Regions from separate parts of the Enterobacter sp. C3_dUdeg genome, predicted to be linked through region 1. Evidence: predicted binding sites of a transcription regulator. Region 1 holds the regulator's gene; each other region holds the start of a gene.
The links. Region 1 encodes CRP, which controls carbon source genes, mostly activating them, when cyclic AMP is high. Its sites were predicted from a motif close to ATGTGANNNNNNTCACAT; they were not measured.
Positions count from the first base shown of each region.

Region 1 (3,153 bases):
ACGGTCATTAAGATCCAGTAGGGTTTCGGCAGGTGCAGCGCCATACCCATCAGGCTGGCGGTACTGAGCATCACGCTGATCCTTGCGGCGTTGCGCAGAGCGGACGATTTAAGAGAAAGATAGCTTTTGAGCGCGGGCAATAGCGGAAGCCGTTTTTGCTTATCCGCCATCAGGTCGCGGGGATAAAGCGGGCGCTGCGTGCGCAACACGCGGGCGATGCGGCTGAAGTGCCAGGCGGCAAACTGGCCGACCGGGTTATCGGGATGCTGGCGGGCGATTTTCTCCAGCGCGCCCAGCTGCTTGTCCATGTTAAAGCGCGTCGGGTAACGGTGATAGAGAATATCATCGGCCAGCACGCGCAGGCGTGCCGAGACGGTCTGCGCGTTCCAGCGGATCACCGCTTCGGCGTGGCTGCGCTCGACCAGCTTTTGCACCTCCTGCGGGTGGTGAAGGCTTACGGAGATATGCTCCTGTAGATCCAGCCCGACCTGGAAGGTGCGCAGCAGCCGCTTGTACTCGTGGTTCTTGTTGGCGGCGAGCATATGCAGCTGCTGATAGCACTGGCTTATGAGATCCACCACCTTCTGCTGGCGCGTCAGCAGCGGCGGTAAGGATTTTTCCGGGTCGGTATGCTGGGTGAGCAGGGTGTATTTGGCTTCGCAGTAATCCGCAAGCTGCACATAGAGCAGGCTCAGGGATTCACGCAGCGGCTGCTCACGCCACAGCCAGAACCAAAACCAGTTAAACAGCCAGTACCATAATGTCCCCAAGGCGTAGATCAGCAGCGGCTCCCACACCGGCATGTTCCCGGCGAGGCTCAGCGTGAAAATGGCCGCAATCAGCGAGGCGGGAAGCAGGCGAGCGTGCAGCGAACTGATTTCCGCCGTGACGCCAAGGGTCATCGCAAGTACGGTCAGGATCAGCGGCAGCGGGATATCCCGGGCAAGCAGGAGTTGTACGGCGAGGCTACAGCCCGCAAACAGGCAGCCACCAACGATCAGGCGTTTGAAAAAACGCTTATGCGGCGTGTCCAGACCGGCGATGTTGCAGCAGGCGGGCACGAGGGAAAACAGCAGGCCTTGTTGAAGATGTCCGAGGATCAGGCCTATGGCCACAGGAAGACACAACACCAGCGTTTGTCGCAGTGCGTAGTTAACTTCCGGGTGATAGATCAGCCTGCGCCACATGGGGAGTAGAGACAAAAACGGCGTGACACCTTGCGATGGCACGCCGTTTAAGCGGAATTAACGCGTTCCGTAGACCACGATGGTTTTACCGTGGGCGGAGATCAGGTTTTGATCTTCCAGCATTTTCAGGATACGGCCCACTGTTTCACGGGAGCAGCCGACGATCTGACCAATTTCCTGACGGGTAATTTTAATTTGCATGCCGTCCGGGTGGGTCATGGCGTCTGGCTGTTTCGCCAGGTTCAACAGGGTTTGTGCGATACGGCCGGTAACGTCCAGGAAGGCGAGGTTACCCACTTTCTCTGACGTGACCTGCAGACGGCGCGCCATCTGGGAAGAAAGACGCATCAGGATGTCAGGGTTAACCTGAATCAGCTGACGGAACTTCTTGTAAGAAATTTCAGCCACTTCACATGCTGTCTTTGCTCGAACCCAGGCGCTACGTTCCTGGCCCTCTTCAAACAGGCCCAGTTCACCGATGAAATCGCCCTGGTTCAGATAAGAAAGGATCATCTCTTTCCCTTCTTCATCTTTGATCAGCACTGCCACCGAGCCTTTAACGATGTAATACAACGTTTCCGCTTTTTCACCCTGGTGAATCAGCGTGCTCTTCGATGGGTACTTATGAATGTGGCAATGAGACAAGAACCATTCGAGAGTCGGGTCTGTTTGCGGTTTGCCAAGCACCATGCGCTGTTATCCTCTGTTATAAGCTGTCACCAGAGTCATCAGATGCATCCGGACTCTGGGGTTGCAATCGAATTCTTACCCATACCCTGGGAAGTCGGCTACCGTAACGTTTCGCAGCCAGTAAAGTTTGATGTCCTCTGCATACACGTGTAACGTCAATGTATTACTGTAGCATCCTGAGTGTTTTAGCATAGCTTTCGCCGCGTGTCTCCTGGTGTCTCGCTTCAGCATGATGCAGGTCGCCTTCCATTGCGATAAATGTAACGCACGCGTAATCTGTCACCAAAAATGCAACGTTGGAGTTAATGAATATGCAAGCGCGCGTGAAATGGGTTGAAGGTTTAACGTTCCTGGGCGAGTCCGCGTCAGGACACCAGATTTTGATGGACGGTAACTCCGGCGATAAAGCACCCAGCCCAATGGAAATGGTGCTGATGGCGGCAGGCGGATGCAGCGCAATTGATGTGGTGTCGATTCTGCAAAAAGGACGTCATGACGTGACGGATTGTGAGGTTAAACTCACGTCAGAGCGTCGCGAAGAGGCGCCACGCCTGTTCACCCATATTAACCTGCACTTTGTGGTCACCGGTAAAGAGCTGAAAGACGCGGCGGTCTCGCGTGCGGTGGACCTGTCTGCGGAGAAGTACTGCTCGGTGGCGTTAATGCTGGAGAAAGCGGTAAAAATCACGCATTCGTATGAAGTGATCGAGGCGTGATTGATGGGGCATCGTGCGTGTTGATGCCCTCACCCTAACCCTCTCCCACAGGGAGAGGGAACATGCTCACGCGATCTGCTTCCCTTCCATCAGTCGCTCCACCAGCGGCGTCATGATGAGCTCCATCGCCAGCCCCATTTTTCCGCCCGGCACGACTAACGTATTCATGTGTGAAATAAACGAGCCCTGCAGCATTGCCAGCAGCCAGGGGTAATCAATGCCTTCGAGATTGCGGAAATGGATCACCACAAAGCTCTCGTCCAGCGACGGGATGCTTTTAGCGGCAAACGGATTCGAGGTATCCACCGTCGGCACGCGCTGGAAGTTGATATGGGTGCGGGAGAACTGCGGCGTCAGGAAGTTAATGTAATCCTCCATGGAGCGCACCACGGAGTCCATCACCGCCTCTCGCGAATGGCCGCGCTCGCTCATGTCGCGCGTCAGCTTCTGGATCCACTCCAGGTTAACGATAGGGACCACGCCGACCAGCAGATCCACGTGGCGCGCCACGTCGTGTTGAGGCGTGACCACGCCGCCGTGCAATCCTTCGTAAAAGAGGA
Region 1 is NZ_BAAKFX010000005.1:41,279-44,431, reverse strand. Features, by position in the region: gene AC27FC_RS14040 (YccS/YhfK family putative transporter) at 1-1,187, opposite strand, end outside; gene crp (cAMP-activated global transcriptional regulator CRP) at 1,245-1,877, opposite strand; gene AC27FC_RS14030 (OsmC family protein) at 2,189-2,593, shown strand; gene AC27FC_RS14025 (phosphoribulokinase) at 2,660-3,153, opposite strand, start outside.

Region 2 (3,153 bases), on a different contig from region 1:
GCCAGTTTCTGTGCAGAAACGTCGCCCAGGTCCAGAATCTGCTCTTCATCTTTGATGTCGTTTACAGATTTCAGGGTCGCGGTTGCGGTTTCGGAGAACTCGGTCGCTACGCGAACGTCAGTTGGAACCGGGATATCGCAGGTGCTCAGCAGGCGTTTGGCTTCGTCAACCAGGTCTGCTTCGTACAGGGATTTGCCCACGTTGTGGCCCTGAGCGGCAACGAAGGTGTTCGCGATACCACCGCCAACGATCAGCTGGTCAGCGATTTTAGACAGGGAATCCAGAACGGTCAGTTTGGTAGAAACTTTAGAACCACCAACGATAGCCACCATTGGACGAGCAGGTTCTTTCAGTGCTTTACCCAGCGCTTCCAGTTCGTCAGCCAGCAGAGGACCGGCACACGCTACGTCTGCGAATTTACCGATACCGTGGGTTGACGCCTGAGCACGGTGAGCCGTACCGAATGCATCCATCACGAACACGTCGCACAGTGCAGCGTATTTTTTGGACAGAGTTTCGTCGTCTTTCTTTTCGCCTTTGTTAAAGCGAACGTTTTCCAGAACAACCAGTTCACCGGCTGCAACTTCAACGCCGTCCAGGTAATCTTTAACCAGGCGAACCGGGTTGGACAGTTTGTCTTTCAGGTAATTAACCACTGGCAGCAGAGAGAACTCTTCGTTGTACTCGCCTTCAGTTGGACGACCCAGGTGGGAGGTGACCATCACTTTCGCGCCCTGCTTCAGAGCCAGTTCGATGGTTGGCAGAGATGCACGGATACGCGCGTCGCTGGTCACTTTGCCATCTTTAACCGGTACGTTCAGATCGGCACGGATGAAAACGCGTTTACCAGCCAGATCCAGATCGGTCATCTTAATTACAGACATGGTGAATCCTCTCGTTGATTCTTAAAGTTTTGCAGACGCACAATGCGTCTTACCTGAAACCTTGAGCGGCCATTGCTAACGTGGTGTCGAGCATTCGGTTAGCAAAGCCCCATTCGTTATCACACCAGACCAGCGTCTTGATAAGGTGTGCGCCACTGACTCTCGTTTGCGTGCCATCGACGATGGCGCTGTGCGGGTCGTGGTTAAAATCTACTGAGACCAACGGTAATTCCGTATAGTCAACTATACCATGAAATGCCCCCTGTGCCGCTTTTTGCAGCAACAGGTTGACTTCACAGGCTTTTACCGGTTTTTTCACCGTCACGCTAAGGTCGATTGCGGTGACGTTAATCGTCGGGACACGTACGGCAATCGCTTCAAATCGGTCATTAAACTGCGGAAAAATTCGGGTGATCCCTGCCGCCAGTTTCGTGTCCACCGGAATGATTGACTGGCTCGCTGCGCGAGTGCGTCGCAAATCCGGATGGTAGGCGTCGATAACCTGCTGATCGTGCATGGCGGAATGAATCGTGGTCACGGTACCGGATTCAATGCCATACGCATCGTCTAACAGTTTGATGACCGGAATAATGCAGTTAGTGGTACAGGAGGCGTTGGAAACAATGCGGTGTTCGGCCTGCAGCTCATGCTGGTTGACGCCAAACACGACGGTCGCGTCGAGGTCGTTACTGCCGGGATGAGAAAACAGGACTTTTTTCGCGCCTGCAGCAAGATGCGCTTCGCCATGTTCGCGGTTGCCGTACACGCCGGTACAGTCAAGCACCACATCCACACCCAGTTCACGCCAGGGTAGCCCGGAGATGCTGTTCTCATGCAGCACGCGAATAGCGTCGTCACCCACAAACAGCTGTTCTCTTTCCTGGCGTACATCCCAGGCAAAGCGTCCGTGGCTGGTGTCATATTTCAACAAATGCGCCATGCCCGTAGCATCCGCCAGTTCATTGATTGCCACCACGGTTATTTCCGCCCGACGTCCGGATTCATATAAAGCACGAACCACGTTACGTCCGATGCGACCGAAGCCATTAATCGCTACGCGTACGGTCATAGATCTCCTGCAAAGCAATCCCTGAGTTTGAGGTGGCTGAAAGAGTAATCCAGCTACGCCCGAAGGGGAATCCTTGCTGTCACAAACTGCGATTGATTGGTCAATTGTCGAACATTTAATCGACTGAAACGCTTCAGCAAGAATAAGCGAATCGGGGAATAAAAGGAATGTCTGTCCAGATGAATAAGCGCGCTATATGACTTGCGTCACATTTTAGGTGGAATAATGCCGGCAAGGTAAAAGCAAAACGGTAACCGAGAGGTTACCGTTTTTTAGTGTATGCACCCTCTCCCCGTGGGAGAGGGTTGGGGTGAGGGCATCAGCCCGCACCGTACAAACGATTACAGCAGTTCTTTCGCTTTCGCGACAACGTTCTCAACGGTGAAGCCGAACTCTTCGAACAGCAGCTCTGCCGGAGCAGATTCACCGAAGGTGGTCATACCGACGATAGCGCCGTTCAGGCCCACGTATTTGAACCAGTAGTCAGCGATACCCGCTTCCACTGCCACACGCGCGGAAACCGCTTTAGGCAGGACGGATTCACGGTAGGCAGCATCCTGTTTGTCGAACGCATCGGTAGACGGCATGGAGACCACGCGCGCTTTCACGCCTTCGGCAGTCAGTTTTTCCCACGCTGCAACCGCCAGTTCAACTTCCGAACCGGTGGCGATGAAGATCAGCTCTGGCTGGCCCGCGCAATCTTTCAGCACGTAACCACCGCGAGCGATGTTCGCCAGCTGCTCAGGCGTACGCTCCTGCTGTGCCAGGTTCTGACGGGAGAGGATCAGCGCGGTTGGACCGTCCTGACGCTCAACGCCGTATTTCCACGCCACCGCGGATTCCACCTGGTCACATGGACGCCATGTGCTCATGTTCGGGGTCACGCGCAGGGAAGCCACCTGCTCTACCGGCTGGTGAGTTGGACCATCTTCGCCCAGACCGATGGAGTCGTGGGTGTAGACCATCACCTGACGCTGTTTCATCAGCGCGGCCATACGCACGGCGTTACGTGCATATTCGACAAACATCAGGAAGGTAGAGGTGTACGGCAGGAAACCACCGTGCAGGGAGATACCGTTGGCAATCGCGGTCATACCGAATTCACGTACACCGTAATGGATGTAGTTACCGGCAGTATCTTCGTTGATTGGCTTAGAACCAGACCACAGAGTCAGGTTAGATGGCGCCAGGTCAGCGGAG
Region 2 is NZ_BAAKFX010000009.1:33,814-36,966, forward strand. Features, by position in the region: gene pgk (phosphoglycerate kinase) at 1-884, opposite strand, end outside; gene epd (erythrose-4-phosphate dehydrogenase) at 934-1,953, opposite strand; gene tkt (transketolase) at 2,295-3,153, opposite strand, start outside.
Region 2: the regulator CRP is predicted to act here: its motif matches at 2,148-2,165, upstream of epd (erythrose-4-phosphate dehydrogenase).

Region 3 (3,153 bases), on a different contig from region 1:
GGTGCCCAGGAGTTTGGCGAGTTAAAGGTAAAGGTGTGCTCGTCCGACGGGATCGCGTTGGGATCTTTCGCGCCCGGGTCGAAGGCCCACAGCAGTTTACCGGTGTTCACGTCGAAACCACGGATTACGCCGGAGGTTTCACGCGTGGAGAAGTTATCCGTTACCGAACCGGCAATCACGATAGTTTTATCGGTGATGATTGGCGGTGAGGTTGGCTCATACAGACCCGGCGTGGTGTCCGGCATGTTGGTCTGCAGGTTCAGGATCCCTTTGTTGGCAAAGGTTTCACACAGCTTGCCCGTTTCGGCATTGATGGCGAACAGACGGCCATCGTTCACCGGCAGCATGATGCGGCGAGGACAGTCGGCAATGACTTCCGGGCTCGCATTATCGGCACGCGCTTCGTGGTAAGAGACGCCGCGGCAGGTGACGTGCTGGAAGGACGGGTTGGAATTCAGCTGCGGATCGAAGTGCCATTTCTCTTTACCGGTGGCCGCGTCGAGCGCGAACAGACGCTGGTGCGCCGTACACAGGTAGAGCATATTGCCGACTTTAATCGGCGTGACTTCGTTGGTCAGTTCACCCGGATCGTTCGGCATCTTCAGATCGCCGGTACGGAATACCCAGGCTTCCTTCAGGTTTTTAACGTTGTCCGCGTTGATCTGCTTCAGCGGGGAGTAACGTTGACCTTCCTGGTTACGACCATACGCTGGCCAGTCGCCGTCAGCGACCTGGGAGATAGCTGCCGCAGGCGTGGATTCCGCGTTCAGCGTACCGTTGATTTCCTGCGGGTCATTAAAGCCGGCCCAGGTCAGAATGCCGCCGGTAATCAGCAGGGCAACAACCAGGCCCGCCACAGCACCGCTGGAAGGCACAATCAGGCGACGCCAGACGAACGGCAGGATCAGCCAGATACCGAAGAAGACCAGGATGTCGCTGCGCGGCGTCAGTGCCCAGAAGTCAAAACCAACTTCCCAGACGCCCCAGATCATGGTGGCAAGGAGGAGGGCGGCATACAGCCACAGTGCAGATTGTTTTCTACGCAACAGCAGGACGGTTACGCCAACCATAACCAGACCCGCAATCGGGTAGTACCAGGAGCCGCCTAAAGCGACCAGCCAGACGCCACCGATTAACAGATACAGCGCGCAGAAGGCTGCGAATGCGGCTGTTAATGTCACCAGTAGACGCGGCTGTTTAGAGTTTGTTTCAGCCATAGAAAGTGTACTCGTCAGTTTTTGTTAATAATTTGCTAGCAACTAATTATAGGTATTAACAAGTGTGATCGGAATCACAATATTTGCTTTTTATAACTCATACGCCAGGCTTATCCATTTGCTGATATAATGGCTGGCTTGCGTATCAGTGCTGGATATTAACTCATCCGTATTGAGAGATTTTCACTAAAATCATTTGGTTAGTAATATGAAACATACTGTTGAAGTGATGATCCCGGAAGCCGAGATCAAAGCGCGTATCGCCGAACTGGGTCGTCAAATCACCGAACATTACAAGGACAGCGGCAGCGAAATGGTGCTGGTCGGTCTGTTGCGCGGCTCTTTCATGTTCATGGCAGACCTGTGCCGTGAGGTGCATGTGCCCCATGAGGTCGATTTTATGACCGCCTCCAGCTACGGCAGCGGCATGTCCACTACCCGTGATGTGAAAATCCTGAAAGATCTGGATGAAGATATTCGTGGCAAAGATGTGTTGATCGTTGAGGACATCATCGACTCCGGCAACACGCTGTCAAAAGTGCGCGAGATCCTGAGCCTGCGCGAGCCAAAATCTCTGGCGATTTGTACGCTGCTGGACAAACCCGACCGTCGTGAAGTGCAGGTGCCGGTAGAGTTCGTGGGCTTCTCGATTCCTGACGAATTCGTCGTCGGTTACGGCATTGACTACGCGCAGCGCTATCGTCATCTGCCGTATGTTGGGAAAGTAGTATTGCTGGACGAGTAATCGAGGGCTGATGCCCTCACCCCGGCCCTCTCCTACAGGGAGAGGGAGAAAATCCCGGGCTTTATTTATGATTTACATGCTTAAGCTGAAGGTTGGCAATCCCCGAACGGTAACGCTGCTCCAGCGTTTCGCGGTTGGTGGCGGTCACTTCCAGATTGCGCAGCAGGCCATCGTGAATCCCGTACGCCCAGCCGTGGATAGAGACCTTCTGCCCGCGTTTCCACGCTGATTGCATGATCGTTGAGTGGCCCAGGTTATACACCTGCTCCATCACGTTGAGTTCGCAAAGGGTATCCATGCGACGCTCCTGCGGCATTTCGCCCAGCAGTGAGCTATGTTTGAACCAGATATCGCGGATGTGCAGTAGCCAGTTATCAATGAGCCCCAGTTCCGTGTTTTCAACCGCCGCCTGCACGCCGCCGCAGCCATAATGGCCGCAAATGATGATGTGCTCGACTTGCAGAACGTCCACGGCATACTGAACAACAGAAAGACAGTTGAGATCGGTGTGAATCACGAGATTGGCGACATTGCGGTGAACAAACAGTTCACCGGGCTCAAGGCCGGTCAGGCGCTCCGCCGGTACGCGGCTGTCGGAACATCCAATCCAGAGAAAGCGTGGGTTCTGAGCCTGCGCGAGTTTTCCAAAAAATCCGGGGTCTTCCTCCACCAGCATTTTTGACCATAGTGCATTGTTGCTGATGAGTGTATCTATGTTGTTCATGGAGGTTAGCGACCTGTAACCGAGTTATTGCGTTGCGCTACTATAGGGTAACCCGACTTTTAATGAAACCACACAACGTGTGTAAGAACTGAAGGTAAGTTAATTTCATGGCAATTGCACTGGAGCTTGAGCAGCTTAAAAAAACCTATCCGGGTGGCGTTCAGGCGCTACGCGGAATAGATCTGAAAGTAGAGGCCGGCGATTTTTACGCGCTTCTGGGGCCGAACGGGGCCGGGAAATCGACCACCATTGGGATTATCAGCTCGCTGGTCAATAAAACGTCCGGCCGGGTGAGCGTCTTTGGGTACGACCTGCAAAAAGACGTGGTGAACGCCAAGCGCCAGCTGGGGCTGGTTCCGCAGGAGTTCAACTTCAACCCGTTCGAGACGGTGCAGCAAATTGTCGTTAACCAGGCGGGCTATTACGGCGTTGAGCGTAAAGAGGCCCTCGAGCGTAGCGAAAAATAC
Region 3 is NZ_BAAKFX010000003.1:69,994-73,146, reverse strand. Features, by position in the region: gene AC27FC_RS10390 (glucose/quinate/shikimate family membrane-bound PQQ-dependent dehydrogenase) at 1-1,217, opposite strand, end outside; gene hpt (hypoxanthine phosphoribosyltransferase) at 1,426-1,962, shown strand; gene can (carbonate dehydratase) at 2,024-2,686, opposite strand; gene AC27FC_RS10375 (ABC transporter ATP-binding protein) at 2,794-3,153, shown strand, end outside.
Region 3: the regulator CRP is predicted to act here: its motif matches at 1,280-1,297, upstream of hpt (hypoxanthine phosphoribosyltransferase).

Region 4 (3,153 bases), on a different contig from region 1:
CGCCGCGTGTTTTGGTGGTAATGCCGCGTTCAAAGATCCGGTCACGCATCTCCGGTGTAATGCCAACGCCCTGGTCGGCGACTTCAATAATCAGCTCCTGTTCGCTGAGTTTTATCAGCACTTCTACCGGCGCGTGGGGAAGCGGCGACCGCTGTGTTGCTTCGATGGCGTTATCCAACAGGTTGCCAATAATTGAAATCAGCTCTTGCTCCCCAAGGGGCAGGAAGGGTCTGTCCAGCCGACAGCCCGGGTCGAAACACAGCTCTACGCCTTTCTCCCGCGCGCGGGCGGCTTTCCCCAGCAGCAGGCCACACAGAGTCGGGGAACTGAAGCGCGAAGAGATAAAGTCCAGCAGCTCCTGGGCATGTTCCGACTGCGCCTGAATGTAGCCAATGGCTTCCTCATAGCGGCCCATATGCAGCAGGCCGGAGAGGGTGGTCATCCTGTTTAACTGCTCGTGGCGCATAATGCGCAGGTTATCGACATAGCGTTTTACCTGGCTGAGCTGGGCGCTCAGCGAGTCGATCTCGTTGCGATCGCGGAAGGTGATCACCCAGCCCTGCAGCGACCCCTCAAGCATGATGTGCACCCGGCTGGCAATCACCGTGAGATCGTTAAAACGACAAATCTCGTCATGGGTATCTTTCGCCAGCATCGTCTGCGTGTCGAAGAACGGGACCGGATCGATCACCTGGCTTATCAGCTGTCCGCGCAGCTCGCGGGCCGGCTGGCTCAGGCCCAGCAGCTTGCGCGCCGCCTGGTTGATGACTTCAATCCGCCGCCGATCGTCAATGGCAATCACCCCTTCATAGATAGATTCCATCATCGCCTTCTGCTGGCGCACCAGCAGGCCGATCTCGCGCGGCTCAAGGGAGAAGATCTGCTTCTTGATGCTGCGGGTAAAGAACCAGGAGAAGATAAAGAGAGCGATCAGCAGCAGCACGGCGGCAATCAGGATATTAACCACTTTGCTGACGGTAATGGTATCAAGGTAGCTGGTCAGATAGCCTACCGAAACAATGCCGACCACCTGTCCGGCGGCGTTGAAGATGGGGGCTTTACTGCGCAGCGAAATGCCCAGCCCGCCTTTGCGAATGGTGGTGGTGCTTTTACCCTGCAATACGGCTTCATTGTCTCCGCCAACCAGGGTTGTGCCCACTCTGTCGGCAAAGACGGAGTGAAAAAGATGCTGCCCTTTATTATCACCAATCACAATAAAGCTGGCGTCACTGTGCGCAGAAATCTTCTGCATAAAATCATGGATGGCGTTGATATTCTTTTGTTCAACTTCATTACGCAATGTCGGAATAAGCGCAATCTCTTCAGCCTGTATTTTGGCACGCGTACTCATTTCCTGATAAAGCTGTTTCCCGACGTCGGCATAATAATATCCGCCCAGCAGCGCGAAAAGCACCGAGAAAAAGGCAACCAGCGAAATAAACAGCTTAATCTGGAAAGAGACTTTCATAACTATCACGCGAGGTAGCAGCAAAGATCGCCAATATATCATCTTTTTTCGTGCTGACGCCCGCTTTGCCGAAAACTTGTGATCCCTTGCACAGCGGGCGCTGTAAAAGAGTTATCCTGAAGGCGAACGTGCTTCTGGCTGCGCGAACAAATGTTATTTGTTTGTTCAATTCGGAAAAGAAACCATAAAAACCACGGCAATAAATAAGGTATAAATCACATTAAATAAAAGAAACCATTAAAACCATAGCTGCCATTAAAACTTCGCTTTTAATATGCCATCCCTCACATAAAGTAAGCCTTTGTGACTCTAAGCTGAACGCACAAAATAACCAAGGGGCTTATTATGAGCACAACTGACGATTCTTTCTCTGTTACCCACGACCCGATTGAAATTCAGCGGCCTTCGCTCAAAGAGCGCTGGTGGCATATTATGGATACCTGGAAAGTTGGGATTATTCCTCTGCCGCTGTTCGTTCTGGCGGGCGCGCTGATTGCGATTGATTGCCTGGGCGGAAAACTGCCGAGCGATATCGTGGTCATGGTGGCAACGCTGGCTTTCTTCGGCTTTGCCTGCGGCGAGTTTGGCAAACGCCTGCCGATTGTCGGCAAGCTCGGCGCGGCGGCGATTTGCGCCACCTTTATCCCTTCCGCGCTGGTCTACTATGGCCTGCTGCCGGACGTGGTGGTCGAGTCCACCACCAAGTTCTACAAATCCACCAACATTCTCTATCTCTACATCTGCTGCATTATCGTCGGCAGCATCATGAGCATGAACCGCACGGTGCTGATTCAGGGTTTCCTGCGCATCTTCTTCCCGATGCTGTGCGGTGAAGTTGTCGGCATGCTGGTGGGAATGGGCGTCGGCCTGGCGCTGGGTCTTGAGCCGTTCCAGATCTTCTTCTTTATCATTCTGCCGATTATGGCGGGCGGCGTCGGGGAAGGGGCAATCCCGCTTTCCATCGGCTATGCCACCCTGCTGCACATGGACCAGGGCGTGGCACTCGGCCGCGTGCTGCCGATGGTAATGCTCGGCGGTCTGACGGCAATCATCATCTCCGGCTGCCTGAACCAGCTCGGTAAACGCTTCCCGCACCTGACCGGTGAAGGACAGCTGATGCCTAACCGCGCGAATGCCGATGCCACCGTCTCTCAGCCTGCGTTTTCCGGCAAAGCGGACGTCACCACTATTGCCTCCGGCGCGCTGCTGGCGGTGCTGCTCTACATGCTGGGCATGCTCGGCCACAAGCTGATTGGCCTGCCTGCACCAGTTGGCATGCTGTTTATGGCGGTCCTGGTGAAACTCTGCAACGGCGCCTCTCCGCGTCTGCTGGAAGGCTCTCAGGTGGTGTACAAATTCTTCCAGACCTCCGTGACCTACCCAATCCTCTTCGCCGTCGGCGTAGCTATCACCCCTTGGCATGAACTGGTGGCGGCGTTCACCGTCAGCAACCTGTTGGTGATTGTCAGCACCGTTTCCGCACTGGTGGCAACCGGCTTCTTCGTCGGCAAAAAGATTGGTATGCACCCGATTGATGTCGCCATCGTCTCCTGCTGCCAGAGCGGCCAGGGCGGTACCGGCGACGTGGCGATCCTGACCGCAGGCAACCGTATGAGCCTGATGCCGTTCGCCCAGATTGCTACCCGTATCGGCGGGGCGATTAACGTCTCTGTCTCACTGCTGAT
Region 4 is NZ_BAAKFX010000009.1:68,490-71,642, reverse strand. Features, by position in the region: gene AC27FC_RS17840 (ATP-binding protein) at 1-1,468, opposite strand, end outside; gene AC27FC_RS17835 (2-hydroxycarboxylate transporter family protein) at 1,814-3,153, shown strand, end outside.
Region 4: the regulator CRP is predicted to act here: its motif matches at 1,672-1,689, upstream of AC27FC_RS17835 (2-hydroxycarboxylate transporter family protein).